DNA from 4 places in the Mesorhizobium sp. NZP2077 genome. Region 3 is predicted to be linked to each of the others. Evidence: riboswitches for the same ligand, from Rfam matches in the RefSeq annotation. Region 3 holds a riboswitch; each other region holds the start of a gene.

Region 1 (7,049 bases), on a different replicon from region 3:
ATAGTCTTGCCGCTGCAAGCGAATACGGCCGCGGCAGGACCATTTCGATGCTCGCCGGCATTGTGATCTATGGCCCGACATTCCGCCGTCGTTTACGTGTTGTGATCTGGGCGCGCTGTGGCCGGGGTCGGCGTTTGGGTTTGGTTCCCGATCCGCTTCGTGTGATTTTGCAAAACGCGAAGCGCCGAAGAAGTTTCGCGCCGCCCCTGAAGCGCCCAAGTCGGCTCCCGCGACTCAAGAAGCCCTCGCACCTAGGATGCGACGGCTTGGCCTCGTTTTGTCTTTCAGTTGGTCAGGTCGGTCTCCAGCTTCTCGAAAACGAACAGCTTGCCTCTGCGCACGCTTTCTTCGAGCGGGCTCGCATTCGCCAGATGTGCCGCAACCGCGCTGGCCAGCATGCAACCTGTCCCGCGCATCGATACTGCAAGGCGCGGCGCATCGAAGCGAATGGGTTCTTGACCGCAGCGCAGCAGGATATCCGTCGATCGAAGTCCTTTTGCATGGCCGCCCTTGATCAGAATGGCCTGCGCGCCGGCGGCCAAGAGCTCCTGGCCTTGCCAGACCGCTTCATCCTCATCGACCGCTTGCTCCGCGCCGATAAGGAGCGCCAGTTCGATGAGATTGGGTGTGACCAGACAGCAAAGCGGCACCAGATCACGCTTCATGGCAGCGATGGCGCCTGCTTCCAGGAGCGCCCGGCCCGATGTGGAGGCGAGCACCGGATCGAGTATTGCCGGCACCTGCGGATTTTCGCGGAGCACTGCGGCTACGGCAACGATGATCTCGGCGGTCGCGAGCATGCCGATCTTGATAGCAGCCACCTTGTTGGCCTGGAACGCAGCGCGCATCTGGTCGGCCACCAGGCTTGGTGGCGAATGATGGAGCTTCTTGACGGCCTCGTGCGTCTGCACCGTCAGCGCCGTGACGGCAAGGCAGGTGCGCACGCCCACGGCAGAGATCGTCTCGATATCGCGCGCGATTCCAGCCCCGCCACTGGAGTCCGAGCCGCCGACGACAAGCACATGCGGTTCTCGCCCCAGCGCCATCGATCCGTCTTTTTGATCCATTCTCGCGTGCGCCCTTCGGGATCAGCATTCAATGTGATGTCGGTGACCACCGCGGCGCTGTCGGCGCCGGCTTCGAAGACGCCGTCGAGCCGCTCAGGATTGAGGCCGCCGATGGCGACCAACGGGATCGGCGCGACCCGGTGCCTCCACGCGCCGATCCGCTCAAGCCCTTGCGGCGCCCATTTCATCTTCTTCAGGATGGTAGGATAGATAGGACCTAGCGCGATGTAGTCGGGCGTGGCGGCCATGGCCGTTTCCAGTTCGGCATGATCATGGGTGCTGAGCCCGAGCCTCATGCCGGCCGCTCGTATCCGCTCAAGGTCGGCGGTCTGCAAATCCTCCTGGCCGAGATGGACGAAGTCGCAGCCTTCCTCGATTGCCAGGCGCCAGTGGTCGTTGACGATGAGCTGGCATCGCTGCGCGGCGCATAAAGCCTTTGCCTTGCGGATCTCGGAGCGCAACCCGGCCTCGTCCATGGTCTTGATGCGCAACTGCACCAGCTTGACGCCGAGCGGCACCAGCCGTTCGACCCAGGCAGCACTGTCAACGATCAGGTAGAAGGGATCGAGTTTCATGAAAAAACCGCCCTGCCGAATGTCGGCGTCGATGGCACAGCGACATCGCGCGGTTCGAGCATTCCCGAGCAGAAGGCCTCACGGCCGGCATCGACCGCCCTGCCGAAAGCGCGCGCCATGCCGACCGGATCGGCCGCCTTGGCAACCGCAGTGTTCAGGAGCACGGCGTCAAAGCCGAGTTCCATGACGGTTGCCGCGTGCGACGGCCGTCCGAGCCCCGCATCCACGATCAATGGAACATCCGGGAAATGTCCGCGCATCGAGCGCAACGCCGTACTGTTGACCGGCCCGAGTGCCGAGCCGATCGGCGCGCACCAGGGCATCAAGACCTTGCAGCCCGCTTCCAGCAGCCGCTCGGCCACAACAAGATCGTCGGTGGTGTAGGGGAATACCGCAAAACCGTCGTCGCACAGAATGCGGGCGGCTTCGACCAGGCCGAACACATCCGGCTGCAGCGTGTCGTGGTTGCCGATCACTTCGAGCTTGATCCAGCTCGTACCGAAGACTTCGCGCGCCATCTTTGCGGTGGTGACCGCTTCCTTGACGGAGTGGCAGCCGGCAGTGTTGGGCAGGATGCTCGTGCCGAGCGAGCGGATCAGCGACCAGAATTTTTCGCCGGCCCTGCCGCCCGCCATCTCGCGGCGCAACGAGACGGTCACCACCGAGGTGCCCGACGCCTTGACCGCGTTTGAAAGGACGGACGGCGAAGGATATTGAGCCGTGCCGAGAAGCAGGCGGGAGGGAAGCGTCGTTCCGAGAAGCTCGAACATGGCTAGCCTCCTTGCATCGGCGAGAGGATTTCGATCCGGTCGCCGTCGCTCAACTGAAACTCCACCCGCCTGGCTTTGTGCACGAGGTCGCTGTTGACGGCAGTTGCGAGCCAGTCGCCCTCATAGTCGAGCGTGGCAAGCAGCGTCGCAAGCGTGGTGGCGGCGCTCTCAAGCGCTTCGCCGTTGACGGTCAGTTTCATGACCAAGCTCCCTTGGTTTGTCGTGTTTGAAGACCAGCTCGGCTGCAAGGCACGCCATGGCGGGCGCGAGAAGAAAGCCATGGCGATAAAGCCCGTTGATCGCGACGCTATTTCCGCGCGCTTCGACACGCGGCAGGTTGTCTGAAAAGGCCGGGCGAACACCAACGCCGGTCTCGACGATGCCGGCCTCGCCGAAGGCCGGATGGAGCGCGCAGGCCGCGCCCAGAAGCTCCATCATCGAACGGACCGTGACCGGTCCAGCGCTGTCGCTCTCGATCGTCGTCGCGCCAATCATGAAACGGTGATCGGCACGTGGCACCGCGTAGAGCGGAAAGCGCGGATGAAGGAGCCGCACGGGGCGCGACAGCGCGATATCAGGCGTGTGCAGGATCATCATCTCGCCGCGCACGCCGCGCAACCTTTCATCGTCCGCTGCAATTCCGGTGCAGTCGATCTCTTGATCGAATCCGGGGAGCTGCCGCGCGTCCGTGGCGAAGCTGAAATCGACACCCATCGCGACAAGCTTGCCGTGAAGTGCCGCCATCGCCCGGCGCGGGTCGAGATGCGCCTCGCCGGGGAAGAACAGCCCGCGCCGGAAACGCCCGGCGAGGTCAGGTTCGAGCCGCGCGATTTCCGCCTCATCGACCCAGCGATGGCCCGAGGTGCGGCCGGCGAAGCGGTCCAGTTCGCCGGCGTCACGCGGTGCCGCCACAACCAGCGTTCCGGCCCGCGTTACCTGACCGGGCAGCACTGTCTCCCACCAGTCGGCGGCGCCGCGTCCGAGGTCGAGCACCGGCTGCTCGGCGCTCTCGCGCTCGCACCATGGCGCCAGCATGCCGCCGGCAAACCACGATGCGTTGCTGCCGAGACCAGTCCCGATTTCGGCGACAGTGACCGCCGCGCCGTGTCTGGCCAACTCGAAGGCCGCCGTGAGGCCGGCGACGCCGGCCCCTTTGACCAGCACCCTCATGACGGCCCTGGTCCTTTGGGCGCAGTGTCGCTCACCGGCATGTAGAGATTGCCGCCATCGCGATATTTTTCCGCCATTGCCGCCATCCCTTCCTTCTGCGCTTCGGCACGGATGTCGTGGGAGATGCGCATCGAGCAGAATTTCGGCCCGCACATGGAGCAGAAATGCGCCAGTTTGTGCGCCTCCTTCGGCAAGGTCTCGTCATGGAACGAGCGCGCCGTTTCGGGGTCGAGCGACAGGTTGAACTGATCTTCCCAACGGAACTCGAAGCGCGCGCGGGAAAGGGCATCATCCCTGACTTTCGCCGCCGGATGGCCCTTGGCAAGATCCGCTGCATGCGCGGCTATCTTGTAGGTGATCACGCCAATCTTGACGTCGTTGCGGTCCGGCAGGCCGAGATGTTCCTTCGGCGTCACATAGCAAAGCATGGCGGTGCCGAACCAGCCGATCATGGCGGCGCCGATGCCTGATGTGATATGGTCGTAGCCCGGCGCTATGTCCGTCGTCAGCGGCCCCAGCGTATAGAACGGCGCCTCGCCACAGACAGCGAGCTGCTTGTCCATGTTCTGCTTGATCTTGTGCATGGGGACGTGGCCAGGCCCTTCGATCATCACCTGGCAGTCCTTGGCCCAGGCGATCTTCGTCAGTTCGCCAAGCGTTTCCAGTTCGGCGAATTGCGCGGCGTCGTTGGCATCGGCGATCGAGCCGGGGCGAAGGCCGTCGCCGAGCGAGAACGAGACGTCATAGGCGCGGCAGATGTCGCAGATCTCCTCGAAATGCTCGTAGAGGAAGCTCTCCCTGTGATGATGCAGGCACCACTTCGCCATGATCGAGCCGCCTCGGCTGACGATGCCGGTAACCCGCTCCACCGTGAGCGGGATGTAATGCAGCCTGACGCCGGCATGGATGGTGAAATAGTCGACACCCTGTTCGGCCTGCTCGATCAGCGTGTCGCGATAGACTTCCCAAGTCAGATCCTCGGCGATGCCTCCGACCTTTTCGAGCGCCTGATAGAGCGGCACGGTGCCGATCGGCACCGGTGAATTGCGCACGATCCATTCCCTGATGTTGTGGATGTTGCGACCGGTCGACAGGTCCATCACCGTGTCGGCGCCCCAGCGGATCGCCCACACCATCTTTTCGACTTCCTCGGCCATCGAGGAGGTGACGGCGGAATTGCCGATATTGGCATTGATCTTCACCAGGAAATTGCGGCCGATGATCATCGGCTCGCTCTCGGGATGATTGATGTTGGCGGGGATGATCGCGCGCCCGCGCGCCACCTCGTCGCGCACGAATTCCGGCGTGACGAAATCCGGAAGCTCCGCGCCGAAGGCTTCGCCGTCGCGGTGCAGCTTGCCGTGCAGGATCTCGCGGCCGAGGTTCTCGCGGATGGCGACGAACTCCATTTCGGGCGTGATGATGCCGGCGCGGGCATAGGCAAGCTGGGTCACCGCCTTGCCGGCCTTGCCCTTGAACGGGCGGTTGCGAACGGGGAATTCCGGCGTCAGACGCTCGCCCACGGCGAAGCCGTTGTCTTCCGGCCTGACATGGCGGCCGTCATAAGCTTCGACATCGCCTCGCGCTGCAATCCATTCGTGCCGAAGCCGCGCCAGGCCTTTGTCGATGCTCGTTTCGACCGTCTGATCGGTGTATGGGCCAGATGGATCGTAGACCGTCACGGGTGGTTCGCCCGCCGTCGGATGGACGGAGATTTCGCGCATCGGCACCCTGATCTGTGGATGGAGGACGCCGGATTTGTGGATTTTTCGTGAGGCAGGCAGCGGTCCCGTTGAAACCGCTGGGGTCAAGGCATTCATTTGAGGCTCCTTTGCTCATTGCATTGGAGACCCAGTTCTGTGCCGGAAGGATGAAAAGACGCTTCGGCCGACCTGCTCGAGACAGGTCTTCGGGCATAGACTCCCGCAAAGCGCTTGCACCGTCCCTACGCCAGTATGAACTGGATCAGGTTCAACGGGTCACTGCGCCGCGAAAGCCAGCAGTATCTCAGCCCCTTGTCGGGACCCCCCTGGTGAATGCATCAAGTTGAACGGGCCGGCGCCGCTTTGTCAAGCGCCTTCGGACACGCTGGAGTCGGCGGGTTGATCAAACGCGGATGGAAACCTCGTGGATCGGGGCCCACGCGCGGGAGACCAGGGCAGGAATGGCCAAAGCCTTCTGCGGACCCGCAAGAAACGAGAAAGGTGTATTGGCCCTGTGCGTCGAGATCAACGAATAGCTGAGGCGCTCGGTCCGATGATCTGCCAGAGCATCGAAACAGGACCGGCGTAAAACGCCAGACGTGCCGGCGTGTCGTCAGCGCTATCCACCCATTCCCTGAGGCGCGGACGGGGAGATCGGGCGAAAGCGAAATTGAAAAGCGGACCGCCATCGCGGACCATGCTGTTTGCCACCGCATATACGCCGCCGATCACCTGCTCGGCGGCGCGTCAACGAGCGGATCCAGTGGGCGGCACACTGTTCAAACCGCCGGACGCGGGGTTCCGTTTATCTGCCCGGCGGGCCGGCTTGTTCCCCCGTCGGAACAGTGGCCTTGAGGGACGGCTGGCAAGATTGAAGCGAAGTGTCCGTCGTTTCCCTTGGACGGCTGGCTATGTCGAGAGCTACACGCGAAAGCGCAGTGAGCTCGCAGGCAGATGGCGTCAGTGGCGACACACACGGGCAAGTGGGGGGCTGATGCCCGACCGCCATCCGAGCCTCAATCCTCATACCGCCAGCGTTGATGTTTGCACTCTCGTCACAACTTGAGCGAGGAAAGCGCGAACAAAATCGTGGCCTGAGTCAATTGCTTCAGATGCCGCCCATGCAGAGGTACTTCATCTCAAGATAGTCCTCGAGCCCATGGCGGGAACCCTCGCGCCCTATGCCTGACTGCTTCACGCCGCCAAAGGGCGCGGCTTCGGAGGACATGCGCCCGGTGTTGATACCCACCATCCCATATTCCAGGGCCTCGGCCACGCGCCAGACACGCTTCAGGTTGGAGGCATAAAAGTAGGCGGCGAGGCCGTAGATCGTGTCATTGGCCTCGTGAACGACCTGTTCGGCGTCGTCGAAGTTGATGATTGCAGCCAACGGTCCGAATGTTTCTTCTTGCGCGACTGTCATCTCGCTGGAAATACCGGTGAGGACCGTTGGTTGAAAAAACGTGCCCCTCGTGCCGATACGATTGCCGCCGCATCGAACAATACCGCCTTTTTCGACGGCGTCGGCGATATGGGATTCGATCTTGGCCAGAGCATGCTGATCAATCAGTGGCCCGATGGCAACCGCGGGATCGAAACCGTCACCAACCTGAAGTTGGCGAACCCGCTGCACGAATTTGTCGACGAATTCATCGTGAACGCCAGATTGGACATAAAGGCGATTTGCCGAAACACAGGTCTGGCCGGCATTGCGGAATTTCGCCTGGATCGCACCGTCGACCGCGGCATCGACATCGGCATCGT
Region 2 (7,049 bases), 1.5 Mb from region 3:
GTCGAGCGTGGCGATTTCCAGATTGGTGCCGAGCCTGATCGAGCCGGCATCCGGCGCCAACTCGCCGGTCAGCATCTTCAAAAGCGTGGTCTTGCCGGCGCCGTTCGGTCCGACGAGGCCGACGCGGTCGCCGCGCTGGATACGGGTCGAGAAGCCCTTGACCACAGTGAGATCGCCAAAGCTTTTCTCGATGTTTTTCGCTTCGATCACCAGCTTGCCGGATTCGGCCGCGTCGCTCGCCACCATGGTGGCGTTGCCTTCGGCGCCGCGATGACCGCGAAAATTCTTGCGCATGGTCTGCAATTCGCCGAGTCGGCGCATGTTGCGCTTGCGTCGCGCGGTCACGCCGTAACGCAACCAGTGCTCCTCGCGCACGATCTGCCGGCCGAGCTTGTGCTGCTCGCGCTCTTCTTCTTCCAGCACCAGGTCGCGCCATTCCTCGAAATGGCCAAAGCCCTTGTCCAGCCTGCGGGTCTGGCCGCGATCGAGCCAGACGGTGGCGCGCGACACGCGCTCGAGAAAGCGGCGGTCGTGCGAGATGACGATAAGCGCAGAGGAGGTGCGGACGAGTTCCTCTTCCAGCCATTCGATGACCGACAGATCGAGGTGGTTAGTCGGCTCATCAAGAAGCAGAATGTCCGGCTCCGGCGCCATGACGCGAGCAAGCGCTGCGCGCCTCGCCTCGCCGCCCGACAGATCGCCCGGCCGCTCTTCGCCGGACAGGCCGAGATGCTCCATCAGATAGCTGGCGCGGTAGGGATCGTCGGCGGGTCCCAGCCCTGCCTCGACATAGGCGCGCACAGTGGCAAAACCCTCCATGTCGGGCATCTGCGGCAGATAGCGGACGGTCGCCGAAGGCTGGCGGAAGACCTCGCCGTCCTGCGGCTCGATCAGGCCGGCGGCGATCTTGAGCAGCGTCGACTTGCCCGACCCGTTGCGGCCGACCAGCGCGATCTTGTCACCGGCCGAAGCCGTCAAGGCTGCGCCATCGAGCAGCGGCGTGCCGCCGAAGGTCAGTTTTATCCCGTCGAGATTGAGAAGGGGCGGGGCCATGTCAGCTTTCAGGCAAGGGATAGGGATGGGCGAGCAGCAGTGCGCGGCCGTGGCCGAGCGCGATTTCGAGGCGGCCCCCGGTCTTGTCGAACTTGACCTCGTTGGAGATGGTCAGTGACGAGCCGAACGCCACCTCGACCTCGCTCAGCGGCCATTTGGCGCCGGAGACGGTCAAGCCGGCAAGCTCGGAAAAACCGAGGATCGAAAACAGCGTGCCGTCGGCATAGTCGAACCCGGCCTTTCCCAACAGCAAGGGCACGCCTTCCTGGGCGCCGCTGGTCAGCAGCACGTCCCTTCCAGCCTCGGCCAGCCGCAGGGCGAGCGCCAGATGCAGGAAGGCGTGGTCGGCACGCTTGCCGCCAAAAGCGCCTGCCAGCACAAGGCGGGTCGCGCCGCGGTCGAGGGCTGCAGCGATCGCCAGTTCGCCGTCGGTCTTGTCCTTTTCCGCCGGAAAGGTCTGGCGGGGCACCGCGGCGAGATCGTCCGGCAGATTGGCCGGCACGGAATCGAAATCGCCCACCCACAGCTCAGGCACAAGGCCGAGCAGCCGCGCATGGCCGATGCCGGCGTCGGCGGCGATGACGCGCGAGCCTTCGACCTGGCGGTCGAGCCGGGGCGTGCGGATGAGATCGCCGCCAAGCAGGATGGTGAATGTGCTCATATCTGGTGGCCTGTACCAGCCCGGCAGCGGAAACGGAAGGCCGGCAAACTGCCACTTGCGCGGTTCCTCGGCCGGGCCTATGTGTCGAAACGCTCTAACGGGGTGCCGGCTGCGATCTTCGCGGACCGGCTGAGAGGCAATCTCGCCAACCCGCTGAACCTGATCCGGTTTGTACCGGCGGAGGGATTAGACGTTTCGGACAGTCCGACGCCTCAATTCCTTTCAATTCGAACGAAGGAGGCGCCGATGCGCACGCTTTTATACGCTCTTGTCTCAGCCATGGTCGTGGCGCTGTCCGGGCCGGCCTTGGCCAAGGACAAGCTCACTGTCTACACTTATGAGAGCTTCACCGCCGACTGGGGTCCCGGCCCGGTGGTGAAGAAGGAATTCGAGGCCGAATGCGGCTGCGACGTCGAGTTTGTCTCGGTCGCCGATGGCGTGGCGCTGCTCAACCGCGTCAAGCTCGAAGGCGCATCGACAAAGGCCGATATCGTGCTCGGCCTCGACACCAATCTTACTGCCGATGCGAAGGCCTCTGGCCTGTTTGCCCCGCATGGCGCGGTGAGCGATGTCAACGTGCCGGGCGGCTGGACCGACGACACTTTTGTTCCCTTCGACTACGGCTATTTCGCTGTCGTCTATGACACGCAGAAGCTGAAGACGCCGCCCAAGAGCCTTAAGGATCTGGTCGAAGGCAGTGCCGACGACAAGATCGTCATCCAGGATCCGCGCACCTCGACACCCGGCCTCGGCTTGCTCTTGTGGATCAAGTCGGTCTATGGCGACAAGGCGCCGGAAGCCTGGGCCAATCTGAAGACAAAAGTGCTGACCGTGACGCCGGGCTGGAGCGAGGCCTACGGCCTGTTCACCAAGGGCGAGGCGCCGATGGTGCTGTCCTACACGACCTCGCCAGCCTATCACATGGTCGCCGAGAACACCGAGCGCTACCAGGCGGCTTCCTTTGAAGAAGGCGAATATCTGCAGATCGAGGTCGCCGGCATCACCACGACCGGCGCGAAGAACCCGCTGGCGGAAAAGTTCATGGCCTTCATGACCGGGCCGAAATTCCAGGACGCCATCCCGGAGACCAACTGGATGTTCCCGGCAGGCAAGACCGACAAGCCGCTCAACCCGGCCTTCGACAAGCTGGTCAAGCCGACCAAGACGCTGCTGTTCAGCCCCGAGGAGGTTGCCGCCAACCGCAAGGCCTGGGTGGATGAATGGCTGGCGGTGATGAGCAAGTAGGCAACGCGATGGCGCCGGCACATCCCACGGATCCTCGTGTCGGCGCCGGCATCGTGGCGCTTGCCGCGATCACCCTGTTGATCGGCGGCGCGTTTGCCGGGCTGCTTGTCGAAGGCGCCCACGACCTTTCGGGCGCCTGGGCAGCCTTCGATCCCTATCTCCTGCGCGTCGTGCGCTTCACGCTCTGGCAAGCGATCATTTCGACGCTGCTTTCGGTCGGCCCGGCACTATTCGTTGCGCGTGCTCTGTCGCGGCATCCGCGCTTCTTTGGCCGCGCCTTCATCCTGCAGCTCTTCGCCGTGCCGCTGGCGCTGCCGGCGATCGTCGCGGCGCTTGGCATCCTGGCACTTTATGGCCGCGCCGGCTATTTTGCCGGCTTGTTCAGCGCCGTTGGCGGCCCGGGGTGGCCAGGCATTTACGGCCTGTCCGGCATTCTGGTCGCCCACGTCTTCTTCAACCTGCCGCTCAGCGTCCGGCTGTTCCTCGAGGCGCTGCAGACAATTCCCGCGGACCAATGGCGGCTGGCGAGCCAGCTCGGCATGGGGGCGCGAGCGGCGTTCCGGCTGATCGAATGGCCGATGCTGCGCGCCGCTCTGCCCGGGATCGCCGGGCTGGTCTTCATGCTCTGCATCACCTCCTTCACCATCGTGCTGACACTCGGCGGCGGACCGGCCGCGACGACGCTGGAGGTCGGCATCTATCAGGCGCTTCGATTCGACTTCGATCCCGCGCGTGCGGTGACGCTGACATTGCTGCAGATCGCCTTGACCTTGCTGGTGGTGCTGGCGCTGACGCGGCTTGGCGCCAATGTCGTTGGCGACAGCAACCTGCCAGTGGCGCCGCGCCGCTATCTCTCCGTCAACGGGACCGAAGCGTCGCTGAACGCCGGGCTCATCGTGCTGGCGTTGCTGTTCGTTGTCGGACCGATGGCAGCCACGGTGATCGCCGGATTGGGTGCCGATCTCGGCCGGCTCGCCGGCGAAGCGACCGTGCGGCAGGCGACGCTGACCAGCGTCGTGCTCGCCTTCCTGTCGGCGCTGCTTTCGGTGATGCTGTCGCTGGCCCTGACCATGGCCCGCCGGGCGCTGGCGCTGGGCCGCGGCACCGGCCCAAAGACACTGCTTGAGCATGTCACCGATACCGGCGCCGGCTTTGTCCTGGTCGTGCCACCGATCGTCATCGGCGCCGGCTGGTTCCTGTTGCTGCGCCATGGCGGCGACGTCTTCGCCGTCGCCCCGGTCATGGTCGTCACCGTCAATGCCGTCATGGCGATGCCGTTCGCGCTGCGCGCCGTCCGCCCCGCCTATGACGCGGCGAGCGAGCGTCATGAACGGCTATGCGCGCAGCTGGGTATCTCCGGTTGGGCCAGGCTGCGGCTGGTCGACTGGCCATCATCGCGGCGTCCGCTCGCCACCGCCTTCGCCTTCGCCATGGCGCTGTCGCTCGGCGATCTCGGCGTCATCGCGTTGTTCGGCAGTGATTCCGTGCAGACCTTGCCCTACCTTCTGCTTTCGCGCATGGGCAGCTACCGCACCGAGGACGCCGCCGGCCTGGCGCTGTTGCTTGGCCTGGTCTGCCTCGCCTTGGTGCTGGCAGCGGACTGGCTGGGAAGGGAAAAGGTCCGCAATGTCTGACGGGGCGATGGGCGGGAAGGGTGCTCCGGTGCGGCTGGACAAGGTCTCGTTCAGCTATGGCGAGGCATCGTTCGCTTTCGATGTCGACTTCGCCGCAGCGGAAGTCACCGCCATCATGGGGCCGAGCGGTTCGGGCAAGTCGACGCTGCTCAACCTGGTCGCCGGCTTCGAGACACCACAATCCGGCCGCGTACTGATCGGCGGGGTCGATGTCGGCGCCTCGCCGCCGGCCGCGCGGCCAGTGTCGATGGTTTTCCAGGAGAACAACCTTTTCGCCCATCTTTCCGTCGAGGAGAATGTCGGCCTCGGCCGCTCGCCATCGCTCCGGCTGACCGAAGCCGATCGAAGCGCCATCGCCGAGGCGCTTGCGCGCACCGGCCTTGCCGGCAAGGAAAAACGCCTACCGCGCGAACTTTCCGGTGGCGAACGCCAGCGCGTTGCCCTGGCGCGCGTGCTGGTGCGCGATCGCCCGGTGCTTCTGCTCGACGAGTCCTTTGCCTCGCTTGGACCCGCCTTGCGCGACGACATGCTCGACCTGGTTGCCGGCCTCCATGCCGAACGCGGCATGACGGTCCTTTTCGTCACGCACCAGCCGGAAGATGCCCGCCGTATCGGCCAGAATGTGGTGTTCCTTGACAATGGCACTGTTGCTGCCACCGGCACGGCGGCCGATTTTTTTGCCGGGGCTGGCCCGGAGGCGTTCCGGCGCTATGTTGGCACAAGCATCCAGACGGCTGGATCACGAGATATTGCCCGGAAGCGGACATAATTTACGCCCAAACCGGTTCGAGGCAATGTGGCGCTTGCTTGCCATGACTGGAGTAGTGTGGCTAGGTCCGCTCAATACCGGTCCGGCAAACGCCGTGATTTGCCTACAGCATCCGCCGTCCGCCCTGAGGGACGTGCGACGGATGCTGTAGCAGTTTGAAGTAGCGCGTGACACTCTTCGAAGATCGCCCCCGATCATCGTCGTCATGCGCCGGGACCCGAAAGGAAGCCGTTCTGGCGATCGGCGTTGACAGGCTAAGAATGAATCCGCTGGCGCGCTTTCTGGCGCTGGCCGGCGTTGCCGTGGCCTTGGCAAGCTGCCAGATGTTCACGCCTCCGGACGTGCAGGAATCAGGCTTCCAGCCTTCCGACAAGCCGATCACGGTTGACAATGTCGGCGCCAACAACAAGCTCGCGGAGCTGGCCAAGGCGCAGCATCCGCGCATCCTGGCCACCTATGGCGGCGAATATTCCGATCCCAAGCTCGAGCGCATGGTCGCCAAGGTCGTAGGCAACCTGACCGTGGTGTCGGCCAACCCGACCCAGACCTATCGCATCACCATTCTCAACTCGCCCAACGTCAACGCCTTCGCGCTGCCGGGCGGCTATCTCTACATCACGCGCGGCCTGCTGGCGCTGGCCAATGATTCGTCCGAGCTAGCCGCCGTCATCGCGCATGAGATGGGCCACGTCACCGCCAATCACGGCCTGCAGCGTCAGCAGCTGGAGGCCGAGGAAGGCCTGGCGACCAAGGTGGTCTCGGACGTGCTCGGCGACAGCCCGACGGCCAAGGCGGCGCTGATCCGTGGCAAGCTCAGGCTGGCACAGTTCTCGCGCAACCAGGAACTGGAGGCAGACGCCATCGGCATCAAGTCGATCGGCGAAGCGGGCTACGATCCTTACGCCGCCGGACGCTTCCTGCAGTCGATGTCGGCATACACCGATTTCCGTTCGATCAGCGGCGCCACCGACGCCAGCCTCGACTTCCTGGCGACGCACCCCAACACGCCGCAGCGCATTGATCTGGCGCAGCGCCATGCCCGCCAGTTCGGCGCGCCCGGCGTCGGCACGCGTGACCGCGATTCCTTCCTCGCCGGCATTGACGGGCTGCTCTATGGCGACACGCCGGAAGAAGGTTATGTGCGCGGCGAGACCTTCCTGCATCCGGGCCTCGGTGTGTCGTTCACGGTGCCGGACGGTTTCATCATCGACAATTCGGCGGCAGCGGTGACGGCGACCGGGCCGGGCGACATTGCGATCCGTTTCGATGGCGTTTCGATCGACAAGAACCGCGCCCTGACCGATTACATCAGAAGCGGCTGGGTGGCGGGTCTCGACGACAGCACGGTCAAGCAGGAAACCATCAACGGCAACGAGGCCGCGACCGCGCATGCCGGTGCAGAAGGCTGGCAGTTCGACATCGCGGTGATCCGTGCCGGCGGCCAGGTCTACCGGCTGCTGACCGCGGCGCCGTCGGCCAGCACCTCGCTGGAGACGGTGGCGCGCTCGGTCAGTGGTTCGTTCCGTATCCTGAGCCCCGCGGAAAAGGCGGCCTTGAAGCCGCTGCATATCCGCGTGCTTACCGTGCAGCCGGGCCAGACCATGGGCACGCTCGCCGCGCAGATGGTCGGCGTCGACCGCAAGCTCGATTTGTTCCGGGTGCTCAATGCGCTGTCGCCCGGTGCCGC
Region 3 (7,049 bases):
CCTCGGATAGGGCCTTCATGTCCTAGCAGTAGACCCACGATCGCCTGCCAGACTTGATCGGAGCGTTGGATACGTTCGGCCCGATCAGCTTATCGGCCCGATGTCCTTCGATCCGGCAAGCGCATCGAAAACATATTGCTTGCCTTGGCGCACGCTCGCTTCCAGCGACGCTCCAAGAGCAAGCGAGGCGGCGACTGCGCTGGCCATCATGCAACCCGTTCCGCGCATCCCTCGCGGCAAGCGGGGCGCCTCGAACCGAACTGCAGGTTGGTTCGGCTGCAAAAGCACGTCGACGCAACGGGTTCCTTGTGCATGGCCGCCCTTGACGAGTACGGCGGTCCTCACCGTCCTCGATAGCTCTTCAGCCTGACGACAAGCCCCTTCTTCGTCCGCGGCCGGTGACGAGCCGGTAAACGCAGCCAGCTCGACCAGGTTAGGCGTTACAAGCCGGCAGATCGGCATCAGATCGTGGCGCAGCATATTAATGGCATCGTCCGCCAGCAGATTGCGTCCCGAGGTAGAGGCCAGGACCGGGTCGAGTACCACAGGCACTTGGCGGTTGACCAAAACAGCGCTGACTGCCTCAACAGCCGCCGATGTCCCAATCATGCCTATCTTGACGGCTGCGACAGCGTTGGCAGCGAACGCGGCGCGCATCTGAGCGGCGACAAGCTCCGACGGCACAAGCTTGACGTGCTCGACAGCCGAGTGCGTCTGGACTGTCACGGCGGTGATGGCAAGACAACTGCGCAGCCCGAAGGCGGAAACCGTTTCTATATCGCGGGCAATTCCAGCTCCACCGCTGGAGTCCGACCCGCCAACGACAAGCACATGCGGTTCTCGCCTCAGCGCCATCGCTCCGTCTTTTCGATCCATTCTCGTGTGCGCGCTTCGGGATCGGCATTCAGCGTGATGTCGGTGACCACTGCCGCGCTATCGGCGTCCGCCGCGAAAACACCGTTGAGCCTGTCAGGGTTGAGACCGCCAATGGCGACCAATGGGATTGGCGCGACCCGGCGCTTCCACTCGCTGATCCGTTCGAGCCCTTGCGGCGCCCATTTCATCTTCTTCAGGATGGTCGGGTAGATGGGGCCGAGCGCGATATAGTCGGGCTCGGCAAACATGGCCGTTTCCAGCTCGACATGATCATGCGTGCTCAGCCCGAGCCTGACGCCGGCTGCCCGTATTCGCGCGCGGTCGGCGGTCTGCAAATCCTCCTGGCCGAGATGGACGAAGGTGCAGCCTTCCTCGATTGCCAGGCGCCAATGGTCGTTGACGATGAGCTGGCACTGATGCTCGGCGCATAAGTCCTTTGCCTTCCGGATTTCGGCGCGCAACCCGGCCTCATCCATGGTCTTGATACGCAGCTGCACCAGCCTGACGCCGAGCGGCGCCAATCGCTCGATCCAGGCAGCGCTGTCGACGATCAGGTAGAAGGGATCAAGCTTCATGAAAAACCGCCCTGCCGAATGTCGGCGTCGACGGCACGGCGACATCGCGCGGTTCGAGCATTCCCGAACCAAAAGCTTCGCGACCGGCTTCGACCGCCTTGCCGAACGCACGCGCCATGCCGACCGGATCGGCCGCCCTGGCGACCGCCGTGTTCAGGAGCACGGCGTCGAAACCGAGCTCCATGACTGTTGCTGCGTGTGACGGTCGCCCGAGCCCCGCATCCACGATCAGCGGGACACCTGGGAAATGTCCGCGCATCGAGCGTAGCGCCATGATGTTGACCGGCCCGAGGGCGGAACCGATCGGCGCACACCACGGCATCAGGACCTTGCAGCCCGCTTCCAGCAGCCGCCCGGCCACGACAAGATCGTCGGTGGTGTAGGGGAATACCATAAAGCCGTCCTCGCACAGGATGCGGGCGGCTTCGACCAGGCCGAACACGTCTGGCTGCAGCGTGTCGTGGTTGCCGATCACTTCGAGCTTGATCCAGCTCGTACCGAAGACGTCGCGCGCCATTTTCGCAGTGGTGACCGCTTCCTTGACGGAGTGACAGCCAGCAGTGTTGGGCAGGATTCTGACGCCCAGCGAGCGGATCAACGACCAGAATTTCTCGCCGGCCCTGCCATCTGCCATCTCACGGCGCAGCGAGACGGTCACCACCGACGTGCCCGATGCCTTGACCGCATCGGCAAGGATGGCCGGCGAAGGATATTGCGCGGTGCCGAGAAGCAGGCGGGAAGGAAGCGTCGTCCCGAGAAGCTCGAACATGCTAGCCTCCCTGCATGGGCGAGAGGATTTCGATCCGATCGCCGTCGCTCAACCGGAATTCCGCCCGGTTGGCTTTGTGCACGAGGTCACTGTTGACGGCGGTCGCCAGCCAATCGCCCTCATAGTCGAGCGCGGCAAGCAGCTCGGCCAGGGTGGTGGCGGCAACCTCATGCGCTTCGCCGTTGACGATCAGTTTCATTGGCAAGCTCCATGGGTTTGTCCTGACGGAAGACGAGTTCGGCCCCCTGGCGCGCCATGGCTGGGGCGAGCAGAAAGCCATGGCGATAGAGGCCGTTGATCGCGACCGCGTTTCCGCGTGCCTCGACGCGCGGCAGGTTGTCTGGAAAGGCTGGACGGATGCCGACCCCGGTTTCAACGATCTCGGCCTCGCCAAAGGCTGGATGGAGGGCATAGGCAGCACCCAGAAGTTCCATCATCGAACGCGCCGTGACCGGTCCGACGGACTGGCTTTCAATCATCGTCGCGCCGATCATGAAACGGTGGTCGGTGCGCGGCACCGCATAGAGTGGAAAGCGCGGCTGCAGCAGCCTGACCGGGCGCGACAGCGAGATGTCAGGCGTGCGCAGGATCAGCATTTCGCCGCGAACGCCGCGCAGCCTGTCATCGAAGGCGGCCATTCCCGTGCAGTCGATCTGGCGATCGAAACCGGAACCATGCCGGGTGTCGGCGCCGAAGCGGAACTCGACACCCATGGCCGTGAGCTTGTCATGAAGTGCCGCCATCGCCTGGTGCGGGTCGAGATGCGCCTCATCGGGAAAGAACAGGCCGCGCCGGAAGCGGCCGGCGAGGTCGGGCTCCAGCAGCGCGATTTCATCTTCATCGACGCGCCGATGACCCGACGTGCGGCTGGCGAACCGCTCGAGTTCGCCCGCATCGCGCGGCGCGGCCACGACCAGTGTTCCGGCCCGCGTAACCTGGCCCGGCGTTGCCGCCTCCCACCAGTCGGCGGCATCGCGTCCCAGATCCAACACTAGCTGCTCGGCGCTTTCGCGCTCGCACCATGGTGCCAGCATGCCGCCCGCGAACCATGATGCGTTGCCGCCGAGAGCATGTCTTGTCTCGGCAACTGTCACCGCCGCGCCGCGGGTGGCGAGTTCGAAGGCTGCGGTGAGACCGGCGACGCCGGCCCCTTGGACCAGCACCCTCATGATGGCTCATGCGCCTCCGACATCAGCGGTGCGCCGGCCTCCTCCGCCGGCACATAGAGATCGCCGCCCTCGCGATATTTCGCCGCCATCGCCGCCATGCCCTCCTTTTGTGCTTCGGCACGAATGTCGTGGGAAATCCGCATCGAGCAGAATTTCGGCCCGCACATCGAGCAGAAATGCGCCAGCTTGTGGGCCTCCTTGGGCAAGGTCTGGTCGTGGAAGGACCGCGCGGTTTCGGGGTCGAGCGACAGGTTGAACTGGTCCTCCCAGCGGAACTCGAAGCGCGCGCGGGAGAGGGCATCATCCCTGACTTTCGCCGCCGGATGGCCCTTCGCCAGATCGGCGGCATGGGCGGCGATCTTGTAGGTGATCACGCCAATCTTGACGTCGTTGCGATCGGGAAGGCCGAGATGTTCCTTCGGCGTGACGTAGCAGAGCATGGCGGTGCCGAACCACCCGATCATGGCAGCACCAATGCCGGAGGTGATGTGGTCATAGCCCGGCGCAATGTCGGTCGTCAGCGGTCCAAGCGTGTAGAACGGCGCCTCGCCGCAAACGGCGAGCTGCTTGTCCATGTTCTCCTTGATCTTGTGCATCGGCACGTGGCCAGGCCCCTCGATCATCACCTGGCAATCCTTGGCCCAGGCGATCTGCGTCAGCTCGCCAAGCGTTTCCAGCTCGGCGAATTGCGCCGCGTCGTTGGCGTCGGCGATCGAGCCGGGACGAAGACCGTCGCCAAGCGAGAAGGACACGTCATAGGCGCGGCAGATGTCGCAGATTTCCGCGAAGTGCTCGTAGAGAAAGCTTTCCCGGTGATGCTGCAGGCACCATTTGGCCATGATCGAACCGCCGCGCGAGACGATGCCCGTGACCCGGTCGACAGTCAGCGGGATGTAGTGCAGCCGCACGCCGGCGTGGATGGTGAAATAGTCGACGCCCTGCTCGGCCTGCTCGATCAATGTGTCGCGGTAGACCTCCCAGGTAAGGTCCTCGGCAATGCCGTTGACCTTTTCGAGCGCCTGATAGAGCGGCACCGTGCCGATCGGCACCGGCGCATTGCGTACGATCCATTCACGGATGTTGTGGATGTTGCGGCCGGTCGACAGGTCCATCACCGTGTCGGCGCCCCAGCGGATCGCCCAGACCATCTTTTCGACCTCTTCGGCCATCGAGGAGGTGACGGCGGAATTGCCTATATTGGCGTTGATCTTCACCAGGAAATTGCGGCCGATGATCATCGGCTCGCTTTCGGGATGATTGATGTTGGCGGGAATGATCGCACGCCCGCGCGCAACCTCATCGCGCACGAATTCCGGCGTGACGAAGTCTGGGATCGCCGCGCCGAAGGCTTCGCCGTCGCGCTCAAGCTTGCCACGCAGCATCTCGCGGCCGAGGTTTTCGCGGATGGCGACGAACTCCATCTCGGGCGTGATGATGCCGGCGCGCGCATAGGCGAGCTGGGTCACCGCCTTGCCCTGCTTGGCCCTGAGTGGCCGGTTGCGAGTGAGAAATTCCGGCGTCAGGCGCTCGCCGGTCGCAAATCCGTTGTCCTCCGGCCGGACATCTCGGCCGTCATAGGCCTCGACATCGCCGCGCGCTGTGATCCATTCGTTACGAAGCCGGGCAAGGCCATTTTCGATATTGGTTTCGACAGTCGGGTCGGTATAGGGGCCGGACGGATCGTAGACGGTGACGGCCGGCTCGCCGGCCGTTGGATGGACGGAGATTTCGCGCATCGGCACCCTGATCTGCGGATGGAGGACGCCGGACTTGTGGATTTTCCGTGAGGCGGGCAGTGGTCCCGTCGAGACGGCGGGGGTGAGGGCATTCATCGTGAGGCTCCTTTGCTCATGCATTGGAGACCCAGTTCTGTGCCGGAAGGATGAAAAGACGCTTTGGTCGTAGGACGTCGGGCGTGGACTCCCGCAAAGCGCTTGCACCGTCCCTACGCCAGTATGAACTGGATCAGGTTCAACGGGTCACTGCGCCGCGAAAGCCAGCAGTATCTCAGCCCCTTGCCGGGACTCCCCTGGTGAATGCGTCGAATTGAATGGGCCGGCGCTATTTTGTCAAGCGCATTCGTCCCGCAGCGGTGATCGACGACCAAACAAACCCAGCGGAAAAGCATGCTAGTATCGAGAGCAAGTGACGCCCCAGAGCAGCGGTGAAGCGCCCCCAATAAGGCGAGCCCTCATGCGGATTCGGTGCCTTTTCCAGCACGGTATTTTCGGGGCTTTCCGGAACGACGCTGCTGCCACCCAGTTGGGTGAGATTGCTATAGATGTCTGTCTTGCTCGTCGTCGGCAATCCTTCCGCTTCGGCTAGACGCCCCGTTTGTTCCCCCAGAGCAGAACATGAAGCTGCGGCAGTACACGCGCCTTGAACCACCTGTCACGGGTCACCTTTTCAACCAGCCATTCCATGCGCCTCATCACACCGGCCATGTCGATGAACGCGTCTTCGTTGCCGGGACGCGGCGGCGTGTGATTGCCGGGCTGCAGATAGATGGCCAATTGCGGGTAGCGCGCCGCGGCGTCTTTGCCATAGGCATAGTCATCATCGTCGAAGACAACGAGCTTGAGCGCCATCTGCGGCTTATCCTGCGCCGCCTCTAAGCAGGCGTCGAACGCGGCCCAATCTGTCGTCATTTCGCTTGAGGGTGGCTTGGGGCTGAGCACCAGCACGTCGAGATCCGCGAACCATTGCTTAGGCACCGAGCCTTGGGTTTCCAATGCAAAGCGGTAGCCCTCACCATGCCCGCGGTCGATCAGCGGGCCAAGCGGTTGGATGGCCGGATTGCCGCCCGACAGCGATACCATCACGGGCTGACCGCCGGAAAGCGCAATGACCTTTTGCCAAACCGCGTCGGGAGACATCATCTCCCAATCATGGCGGAAGCGACGGTCCACCGCATGCAGGCTGTCGCACCAGGAACAGCGATAATCGCACCCGCCGGTTCTTACGAACACCGTCGGCAAGCCGATCAGCACGCCTTCGCCCTGAATGGTCGGCCCAAAAATCTCGCTCACCCGGATTCCGGGATGCAACGCGCAAGTCATGGTCGGTATTCCGCCCAGGTTTTCGGCGTCTCGCTCACCCGCACGGCGGAGGTTTCGGGTAGCCGCACCTTGCACCAGTCGTAGAAGTGCCTGGCCAGACATTCCGCTGTGGCATGGTCATGCCCCAGCACGTCGTTAAGATGCCGATGGTCGAACGTCCCATCGATGTAGTGCTTGAACGCCGCCAGACCTTGGTAGTCGCGCACAAAGCCGTGTTCGTCCAGTTCGCCACCTGAAAGCTCCACTACGACGATGTAGTTGTGGCCGTGCAGACGTGCGCACTGATGGTCGGGTGGCAAGGAGGTGAGCTGATGCGAGGCCGAGAAGTGGAACTCTTTGGTAATGCGGAACATCACGCGCTCCTTGTCTGGATAGCGTGGAGCCAGAAGTCCGCGTCCTCATAATCTGTCGGGTCGGCAATGCCGGCCAGATTGAATGCTTCGCGCCGTTCGACGCATGTCCCGCAGCGACCGCAATGACGTGCGCCGCCCTTGTAGCAGGACCACGTCGCCTCGAACGGTGTGGCGTACTTTGCCCCCTCGCTGACGATGTCGGCCTTCGACATATTCACATAGGGAGCGTAAAGGCGGATATCGGCGTA
Region 4 (7,049 bases), 3.4 Mb from region 3:
GCGTGCACGCGGCCGCCTTGCGACGCCTTGGCCCTGGTTCGGTCTCGCCGTTTTTTTCGCGGTTGCCTCGCCACTGGCCATCGCGCTCTACCGCATCGATTTCCTGCCGCTGACCTATTTCGCCGACCGTGACCAATGGGTGATGGAGCACCGCGCACGCCTTTATTATATCGGCGTCCAACTGGCTGGCCTTTCCGGCTTTCTTCTGGTGCTGGCGATATCCGGATTACTGCGACGCTCGCCCGCGCCGGATAAGCCTGTCGAACGCGGCACGCTCGTCTATCTCACGTGGATGGGGCTTGGACCAGCGATCCTCATTATGGTGGCTTCACTGTTCACCGGTACCGGCGAGGCGTGGGGCGCGCCGATGTACAATCTTGTCGGTGTCCTGGTGCTCGCCCTTGTGGGTCATCGGCTTGGCGCCATCGAGATGCGAAGGCTGGCGATCTGCGCGCTGATCTGCATCGTCAGCATGTCCGGCGCCTACGCGGCCATGCGTTGGACGACCTGTAATGTGTGGGGGCACATGGAACCGGTCTGCTGGCCGGCGCAGCCGATCTCGGACGAGGCCGAGGCGGTCTGGCACGCGGCGGCACCCGGTCGGCTCGACATCGTCGGTGGTGATGCAGATCTGGCCATGCTGGCGGGCCTCAATGCTTATGACAAGCCGTCGATCTTCACCGAACTCGATATGCGGCTCGCGCCCTGGATCACCAGGCAGCGGTTGCGCGAGCACGGCATGCTGATGGTTTGGCCTGGGAATGGCGTACCGCCGCAACTGCAGGCATGGCTGGGCAACCTCCCGGTCAAGACCGTTCTTTTCAACTGGTCGCGCAAGGCGCCGCCCGTGCCAATCAGTTTTGCCGCCATTCCGCCCGGCACACGGTATCTGCCGATCGACGCCGACAGCCGGACCCGGCATCCGCGCAGCTGAAGCGGTTCTATCCCTGACCGGGTCGTGATATCGTTCGCGCATGGCCGCGTTCGTTCCATGCGACTGGACGAAGCAGACGAGAATGCCCATCTATTGGGAAATCCAATTTTGTCTGCGCAATTCCGCACGGGAAACCGCTACACTGCTGGGATTGCCTTTTGAGGAGACGTGACATGGCGACTTCGATCGAACGCGCAGTGCTGGCCGGTGGCTGTTTCTGGGGCATGCAGGATCTGATACGGCGTTATCACGGCGTCATCTCCACCCGTGTCGGCTATAGCGGTGGAGATGTGCCCAACGCCACCTACCGCAACCACGGCACCCATGCCGAAGCCATCGAGATCAATTTCGATCCGGCGGTGATCAGCTATCGGATGTTGCTGGAGCGCTTTTTCCAGATCCACGATCCGACGACGCGCAACCGCCAGGGCAACGATGTCGGGATGAGCTACCGTTCGGCGATCTACTATACCAGTGACGAGCAGAAGCGCGTCGCCGAAGACACCATCGCCGACGTCGATGCCTCCGGCCTGTGGCCCGGCAAGGTCGTCACCGAAGTCGCGCCAGTTGGTGCCTTCTGGGAGGCCGAGCCCGAACACCAGGACTATCTGGAGAAATATCCCAACGGCTACACCTGCCATTTCGTCAGGCCAGGCTGGAAGCTGCCGGTTCGAGAAAAGGCCGTGTCATAAGGTTTAGGGGTCGTTTTCGAGGAGCAGGGCGGCGTAATTCCCGTGACCGCGTGAATGCCAACTGTCAGCCGCCGCCTGGTGATTGACAGTTGGCGGCGTTGCTGGCCAACTGTGCAGGCTGATTTGCTTCAGGAGATACGCATGAAGAAAGTCTATGAGAAGCCAGTTCTCGTGAAAGGCGGCCGCCTTTCCGATGTTACCGCCACGGTGCCGTCTTCAATTGTCAAGGCTCCCTGACCGACGGACTTACTTTGCAAACCGGTCAGGCCAACCGATGAGGCTGGCTTGCCGTCTGAATGCCCGCCGATGGGGATCGGCTTGATGTGCGCCTTGAACGGCTGGCGCTGTTGAGCCCGCAGACCGGCTCTAGCCGGGTTTCGGCCGTATTCGTACTCGACATAACCCCTTACACCGGGCCGCTACTGGCAGGATGGCTTGAAGCAGGTCATCACATCCGTGCGATTGTCGTCCCGGGATCCCGGCAACGCCAGAAACATTTCAGCACCAGCAAGTTTCGCCGAAGGCTGAGGCGCAAACTGCTGCTCAAACGCTATATCGGCAACACGCCGGCAAGGGTGATCGAATTTGGCCGGCCCTATGATTGGGGCACACTCGGCAGCCAATTGTCGGAGGTCAATGCCGATGTGTTGATCTGCTTTGCGTTTGCGGCCCTCATTCCAGCGGAGTTGCTTGGTGCTTTCCCGAAGGGCGGGCTCAATCTTCATCCAGCGTTGCTGCCCAATTATCGGGGTCCGCACCCTATCCATCGCCTGGCCGTCGACGGCCAGCACGCCGTTCATGGTGGTGTGACGCTGCACAAGATGTCTGCCGGTTTCGATGATGGCGACATTCTCGGGCAAGTGCCGTTTTCCGAAGCAGACTGGGTGTCGCTGCAAGCCCTGACCGACAGCATGGCGACCGCGATGTGCGCGCTGGTGAGCGAGGTAGCGCCCGCCTATTGCAAAGGCAGCCTGAAGGGGATGCGGCAGCCGGCCGGCGATTTTGTCTGGGCGCGGCTTGAGGCGGCCCACACAATGATTTCGCCTGACATGTCGGTCGAGCATGTTGCCCTGATGTGGCATGTGCTGGGCACTGTTCCTGGCATCTATCTCGATGTCGCCGGGCACAAGATCAGGCTGGCGTTCCAGGTCAGACGGCTAGGCCCGCCGACGGGCAAGGCGCCAGTCCGGCGGTGGGGGATCGTGGAGTTCGATCTTGCCGATGGCAGGGTCCGGTACTTCACCTATGGCCGCCTGCTCAAACGGCTCGTAAAATTGCATGCTACCTTCGCGCGCCCTCGAGTCAGAAAGCCGTCCCCTGAAATCCGGGTTTTCGGCAAGGCGGAAGATGGGCAGACGTAACATCTGGCGCAGTGCGCTGAAGAAACGGCTTCCCCTACCGTTCGAATGGTGCTTTAACGCGCCCATCCACAGGGGTGCTCCGTACGGTCGGGGCTGAGACGGGGGCGGCAAGCCCACAGACCCTAGAAGCTGATCTGGGTAATACCAGCGGAGCGAGGCGGGCGATGTTTTCAGGCGCACAGATTTCCCTATACCCCATGACCGACGATTTCGTCGGCGTCATCCTTGGCGCGCTCGGCGCGCTCGATCCCTACCGGGACAGGCTCAGGATCGAGACCGACGACATCTCGACCTTGCTGGTCGGGCCGCCGGAGGTGCTGTTCCCGGCTTTGCGCGACCTGTTCGTCGCGGCGGCGCTGAGCGGCAAGCATAGCGTGCTGTCGGCGGCCATTTCGCGCGGCTGCCCGGGCGAGCCGGACGATCCGATCTGCCGCTCCGACGCGTTTGGCGGGCCTGCCGGGCCCCTCGGCCCACGCAAGGAAGCCGCCATCAGCGCCGTGCGCAACGCCCCTGCCACCGGCCAGCCGGCGGCGGCGCAGTTCTCGCTCTACGTGATGGGCACCGGCGACCACATGGACGAGATCTACGGCTGCATCGATTTCCTGAAACAGTCAGGCGTCTACGATCGCTCCAAGAACTTCTGCACCAAACTGCGCGGCGATACGGGCGCGATCTTTTCGGCGCTGAATGAGGCCTTCTGCCGCTTCGGGCCGGGTGCCGGCCACGTAACCCTTGATGTCACGATTTCGGCCAACAGCCCGTCTGCTGTCTGAACAGAACGCGTTTCCTACACGCCGCCGTCAAGGTTGTCTTCTCGTGGTCTCATCGTCAACCAGCTGCCCGCGCCAGCTCGCGGGTTCTCTTGCCAAGGCAGTGCCCGCCGTCATCTCGGTCGGGTTGCTCCTTGTGGCGTGGGAACTCTACGCCACCTATTCCGGCATCAAACCAACGATCCTGCCGGCGCCGTCACGCGTCTTCGAACAGGCGATGCTCAATCATGAGGCGCTCATCTACAACGCCATTCCCACCATCCGCGCCACGCTGGTCGGCTTTGCTTGTTCGCTGAGCGCCGCCTTCGTTCTGTCGATGCTGGTCGATTTTTTCCGGCCGTTGCGGCGCGCTTTGTTTCCAGTCTTCATTGTCAGCCAGACCTTGCCGCTGGTGGCGATCGCGCCGCTGGTTGTGTTGTGGTTCGGCTTCGGGCTGACCCCCAAGATCATGCTGGTGGCGCTGGTCACCTTCTTTCCGATGCTGGTGGCTCTGGTCGAGGGGTATGAGGCGACCGAGGTCGAGATCGGCCAAATGCTGCGCGCCATGGGGGCAGGGCGGTGGCGCGTCTTCGTGCTGGCACGGCTGCCTTCGGCGCTGCCCTATTTCTTCGCGGGCTTGAGGATCTCCATCACCTATGCCGTGGTCGGCGCCATCTTCGCCGAATATGCCGGCGCGGCCAAAGGGCTGGGCATCTACATGCTCAACGCCAAGAACAATTTCCGCCCCGATCTGGTGCTGGCCGCGGTCGGCGTCAGCGCCGCGCTGACGCTCATCCTGTTTGGGCTGACAGTGCTTTTGCAGCGCCTCGCCATGCCTTGGGAGCGGGTCGGCCGGCAGCCGGCAGAAAATGGGCCGGGGCGATGAGCCGGCTCGAATTGCGGCATGTGCGCAAGGCGTTTGGCGTGCTCGACGTGCTCGCCGATATTTCGCTCAACGTCGGTGCCGGCGAATTCGTCTCGATCCTAGGGCCTTCGGGCGCCGGCAAGTCGACGCTGTTCCAGCTTCTGACGGGTGCGGAGCATGGCGAGGGCGAGATGTTTTTCGACGGCGCGCCACTCCACGACCATGGCAGGCATTTTGCCTTCATGCCGCAGCGCGACGCCCTGATGCCGTGGCGGCGTATCCTCGACAACGCGACGCTCGGGCTCGAAGTGCAAGGCGTCAGGCGCAAGGCGGCACGGGCGCGCGTCGCGCCGCTGTTTGCCGAGTTCGGGCTTGCCGGCTTCGAGCGGCATTTTCCGGCACAGCTTTCGGGCGGCATGCGCCAGCGCGCGGCGTTGCTGCGCACGGTGGTGCAGGAGCGCGACATGCTTTTGCTCGACGAGCCGTTCGGCGCGCTCGACGCACTGACCCGCGCGGCCATGCAGCGCTGGCTCGAGCAGATGTGGCGGTATCATCGCTGGACGGCGCTGCTGATCACGCATGATGTGCACGAGGCCGTGTTCCTGTCCGACCGCATCTATGTGCTGTCGGCGCGCCCAGCGCGTGTGTTGCGTGAAATCAGGGTGCCGTTGCCGCGCCCGCGCGATCCGACCGGCGCCGCCGCGCGCCAGGCCAGCGCACTCGAGGCCGAGATCCTCGACATTTTGCTCGACCCGCAACCCTCCAAAGGACATGACCATGACTGACTTGACGCGCCGACAGGCCCTGCTGCTTACCCTTGCCAGCGGTCTTCCGCTGATCGCCGGATCGAGCCGCTCCTTCGCGGCAACGCAAAAAGTCACCGTCGCGCTCGACTGGACCGTCAACACCAACCACGTCGGGCTGTTCGTCGCCCGCGAAAAAGGGTTTTATCGCGAGGCCGGCCTCGAAGTCGACATTCTGCCCTACAGCGACACCGGCGCCGGCACACTGGTCGCCAACCGTGTCGCCGATTTCGGCATCAACGGCACCATCAGCCTGTTCACCCAGAAGACCGCCGGTGCCGACTTGAAGGCCGTCTATGCGGTGGTGCAGTCAGAGACCGGCCGAGTGGTGTTCAATGCGGGGCGTAGCGAGATCAAAAGCCCCAGGGACCTTGACGGCCTGACCTATGGCGGTTTCGGCAGCGCCTGGGAAAATGCGCTGATCTCGACCATCATCCGCCACGATGGCGGTAAGGGCAATTTCGAGACGGTGACGCTCGGCACCTCGGCCTATGAAGCGCTGGCCAATGGCTCGGTCGATTTCACGCTCGAGGTTTCGACCTGGGAGGGCGTCGAGGCCGAACTCAAAGGCATCAAGCAGCGAAGTTTCGTTTACGCCGACTACGGCGTGCCCGACGAGCACACGACGCTGATCTCGTCGAGCGAAGCCTATCTCCAGGCAAACCCGGCACTGGCGGCGGCCTTTGTCCAGGCAACGCGGCGCGGCTATCAGTTCACCGTCGATCATCCCGGGGAAGCCGCGACGCTGCTGATCGCCGCCAACCAGGATGCCCTGACCAATCCGGCATTGATCGAGGCGTCGCTGAGCGCGCTGATCGACGGGCACTATCTGCGCGGAGAAAACGGCGCCATCGGCACGATGGACCCGGCCAAGATGGTCGCGATCGGCGACTATCTCTTCTCAGTTGGCATTTTGCGCGACGCCGATGGCAAAGTCTTGGCGCAGCGCCCTGATTTCGCGGAGTATTTCGCAAATCTACATCTGGGGTGAGGCTGGATGCCCTTCACTCGGTAGCGCACGGCCCCCGGATTGGCATCTGGGGTGCATCCTCCCCCGCATGTTTCGAGGGCGTTGCCCCTGTTTGATGCTGATCCGATCTTGCCGGTTAACTGCCCGGCAATGGTTGCGTGCAATGGTCCCTTCGAGGGATCATCGGGGTGCTTGCCTTTGCTCACGTCAAAAAGTGAAGCGCTTTCGCATAATAACGGGGGCGGGTACTTCTCCGCCGCGCGACGGCGTGACCTGCTGGTCGACCTACGCGAAGGCTTCTTTCGCCTCTGCGCCCTGGCCTGCGCGGCGCTGTTCGTCTATCGCGGCGTGTATCAGGTCGTGGAGGATCCGACCCGGCTCAACGCCGCGCTGGTGGCGATTTCCGAGATACTCACCTTCACCTGGCTGCTGTTGTCGCGGCGTCCAGTGTCGCGTGACTGGAATCCGCTCACGGTCATCGTCTCCGTGACCGCCAGTTTCGGGGTTGCGTTGATTAGCCTCGAACCCGGCGTGGTGCTTGTTCCGGTCTACGTTGCTGCGCCGCTGCAGTTGGTTGCGCTGTTGTTTGTCATCTGGGGGAAGATATCGCTGGGCCGGTCCTTCGCCATCCTGCCGGCCAATCGCGGCGTGATGACGGGCGGTGCATACCGGCTT

What was found. A riboswitch is a leader RNA that binds a small molecule or an ion and turns the genes downstream of it on or off. The one in region 3 is predicted to bind thiamine pyrophosphate.
Region 1: it holds a riboswitch for thiamine pyrophosphate, as region 3 does, so the genes downstream of both, thiC (phosphomethylpyrimidine synthase ThiC) here and thiC (phosphomethylpyrimidine synthase ThiC) in region 3, are expected to answer to the same signal.
Region 2: it holds a riboswitch for thiamine pyrophosphate, as region 3 does, so the genes downstream of both, thiB (thiamine ABC transporter substrate binding subunit) here and thiC (phosphomethylpyrimidine synthase ThiC) in region 3, are expected to answer to the same signal.
Region 4: it holds a riboswitch for thiamine pyrophosphate, as region 3 does, so the genes downstream of both, HGP13_RS15910 (YkoF family thiamine/hydroxymethylpyrimidine-binding protein) here and thiC (phosphomethylpyrimidine synthase ThiC) in region 3, are expected to answer to the same signal.

The regions. Positions count from the first base shown of each region.
Region 1 is NZ_CP051294.1:141,933-148,981, reverse strand. Features, by position in the region: gene HGP13_RS36580 (hydroxymethylpyrimidine/phosphomethylpyrimidine kinase) at 285-1,046, opposite strand; partial or broken gene HGP13_RS36575 (thiamine phosphate synthase) at 1,040-1,642, opposite strand; gene HGP13_RS36570 (thiazole synthase) at 1,639-2,412, opposite strand; gene thiS (sulfur carrier protein ThiS) at 2,415-2,612, opposite strand; gene thiO (glycine oxidase ThiO) at 2,581-3,582, opposite strand; gene thiC (phosphomethylpyrimidine synthase ThiC) at 3,579-5,402, opposite strand; TPP riboswitch at 5,507-5,623, opposite strand; gene HGP13_RS36550 (NAD-dependent succinate-semialdehyde dehydrogenase) at 6,394-7,049, opposite strand, start outside.
Region 2 is NZ_CP051293.1:1,290,940-1,297,988, forward strand. Features, by position in the region: gene HGP13_RS06300 (ABC-F family ATP-binding cassette domain-containing protein) at 1-1,053, opposite strand, end outside; gene HGP13_RS06305 (thiamine diphosphokinase) at 1,055-1,714, opposite strand; TPP riboswitch at 1,803-1,917, shown strand; gene thiB (thiamine ABC transporter substrate binding subunit) at 1,961-2,959, shown strand; gene thiP (thiamine/thiamine pyrophosphate ABC transporter permease) at 2,968-4,593, shown strand; gene thiQ (thiamine ABC transporter ATP-binding protein) at 4,586-5,362, shown strand; gene HGP13_RS06325 (M48 family metalloprotease) at 5,623-7,049, shown strand, end outside.
Region 3 is NZ_CP051293.1:7,161,072-7,168,120, reverse strand. Features, by position in the region: gene HGP13_RS35175 (PfkB family carbohydrate kinase) at 85-855, opposite strand; gene HGP13_RS35170 (thiamine phosphate synthase) at 846-1,451, opposite strand; gene HGP13_RS35165 (thiazole synthase) at 1,441-2,220, opposite strand; gene thiS (sulfur carrier protein ThiS) at 2,222-2,419, opposite strand; gene thiO (glycine oxidase ThiO) at 2,388-3,389, opposite strand; gene thiC (phosphomethylpyrimidine synthase ThiC) at 3,386-5,221, opposite strand; TPP riboswitch at 5,314-5,430, opposite strand; gene queE (7-carboxy-7-deazaguanine synthase QueE) at 5,711-6,448, opposite strand; gene queD (6-carboxytetrahydropterin synthase QueD) at 6,445-6,801, opposite strand; gene queC (7-cyano-7-deazaguanine synthase QueC) at 6,801-7,049, opposite strand, start outside.
Region 4 is NZ_CP051293.1:3,199,217-3,206,265, forward strand. Features, by position in the region: gene HGP13_RS15895 (glycosyltransferase family 39 protein) at 1-934, shown strand, start outside; gene msrA (peptide-methionine (S)-S-oxide reductase MsrA) at 1,108-1,626, shown strand; gene HGP13_RS15905 (formyltransferase family protein) at 1,950-2,987, shown strand; TPP riboswitch at 3,048-3,161, shown strand; gene HGP13_RS15910 (YkoF family thiamine/hydroxymethylpyrimidine-binding protein) at 3,152-3,760, shown strand; gene HGP13_RS15915 (ABC transporter permease) at 3,804-4,622, shown strand; gene HGP13_RS15920 (ABC transporter ATP-binding protein) at 4,619-5,386, shown strand; gene HGP13_RS15925 (ABC transporter substrate-binding protein) at 5,379-6,395, shown strand; gene HGP13_RS15930 (isoprenylcysteine carboxylmethyltransferase family protein) at 6,525-7,049, shown strand, end outside.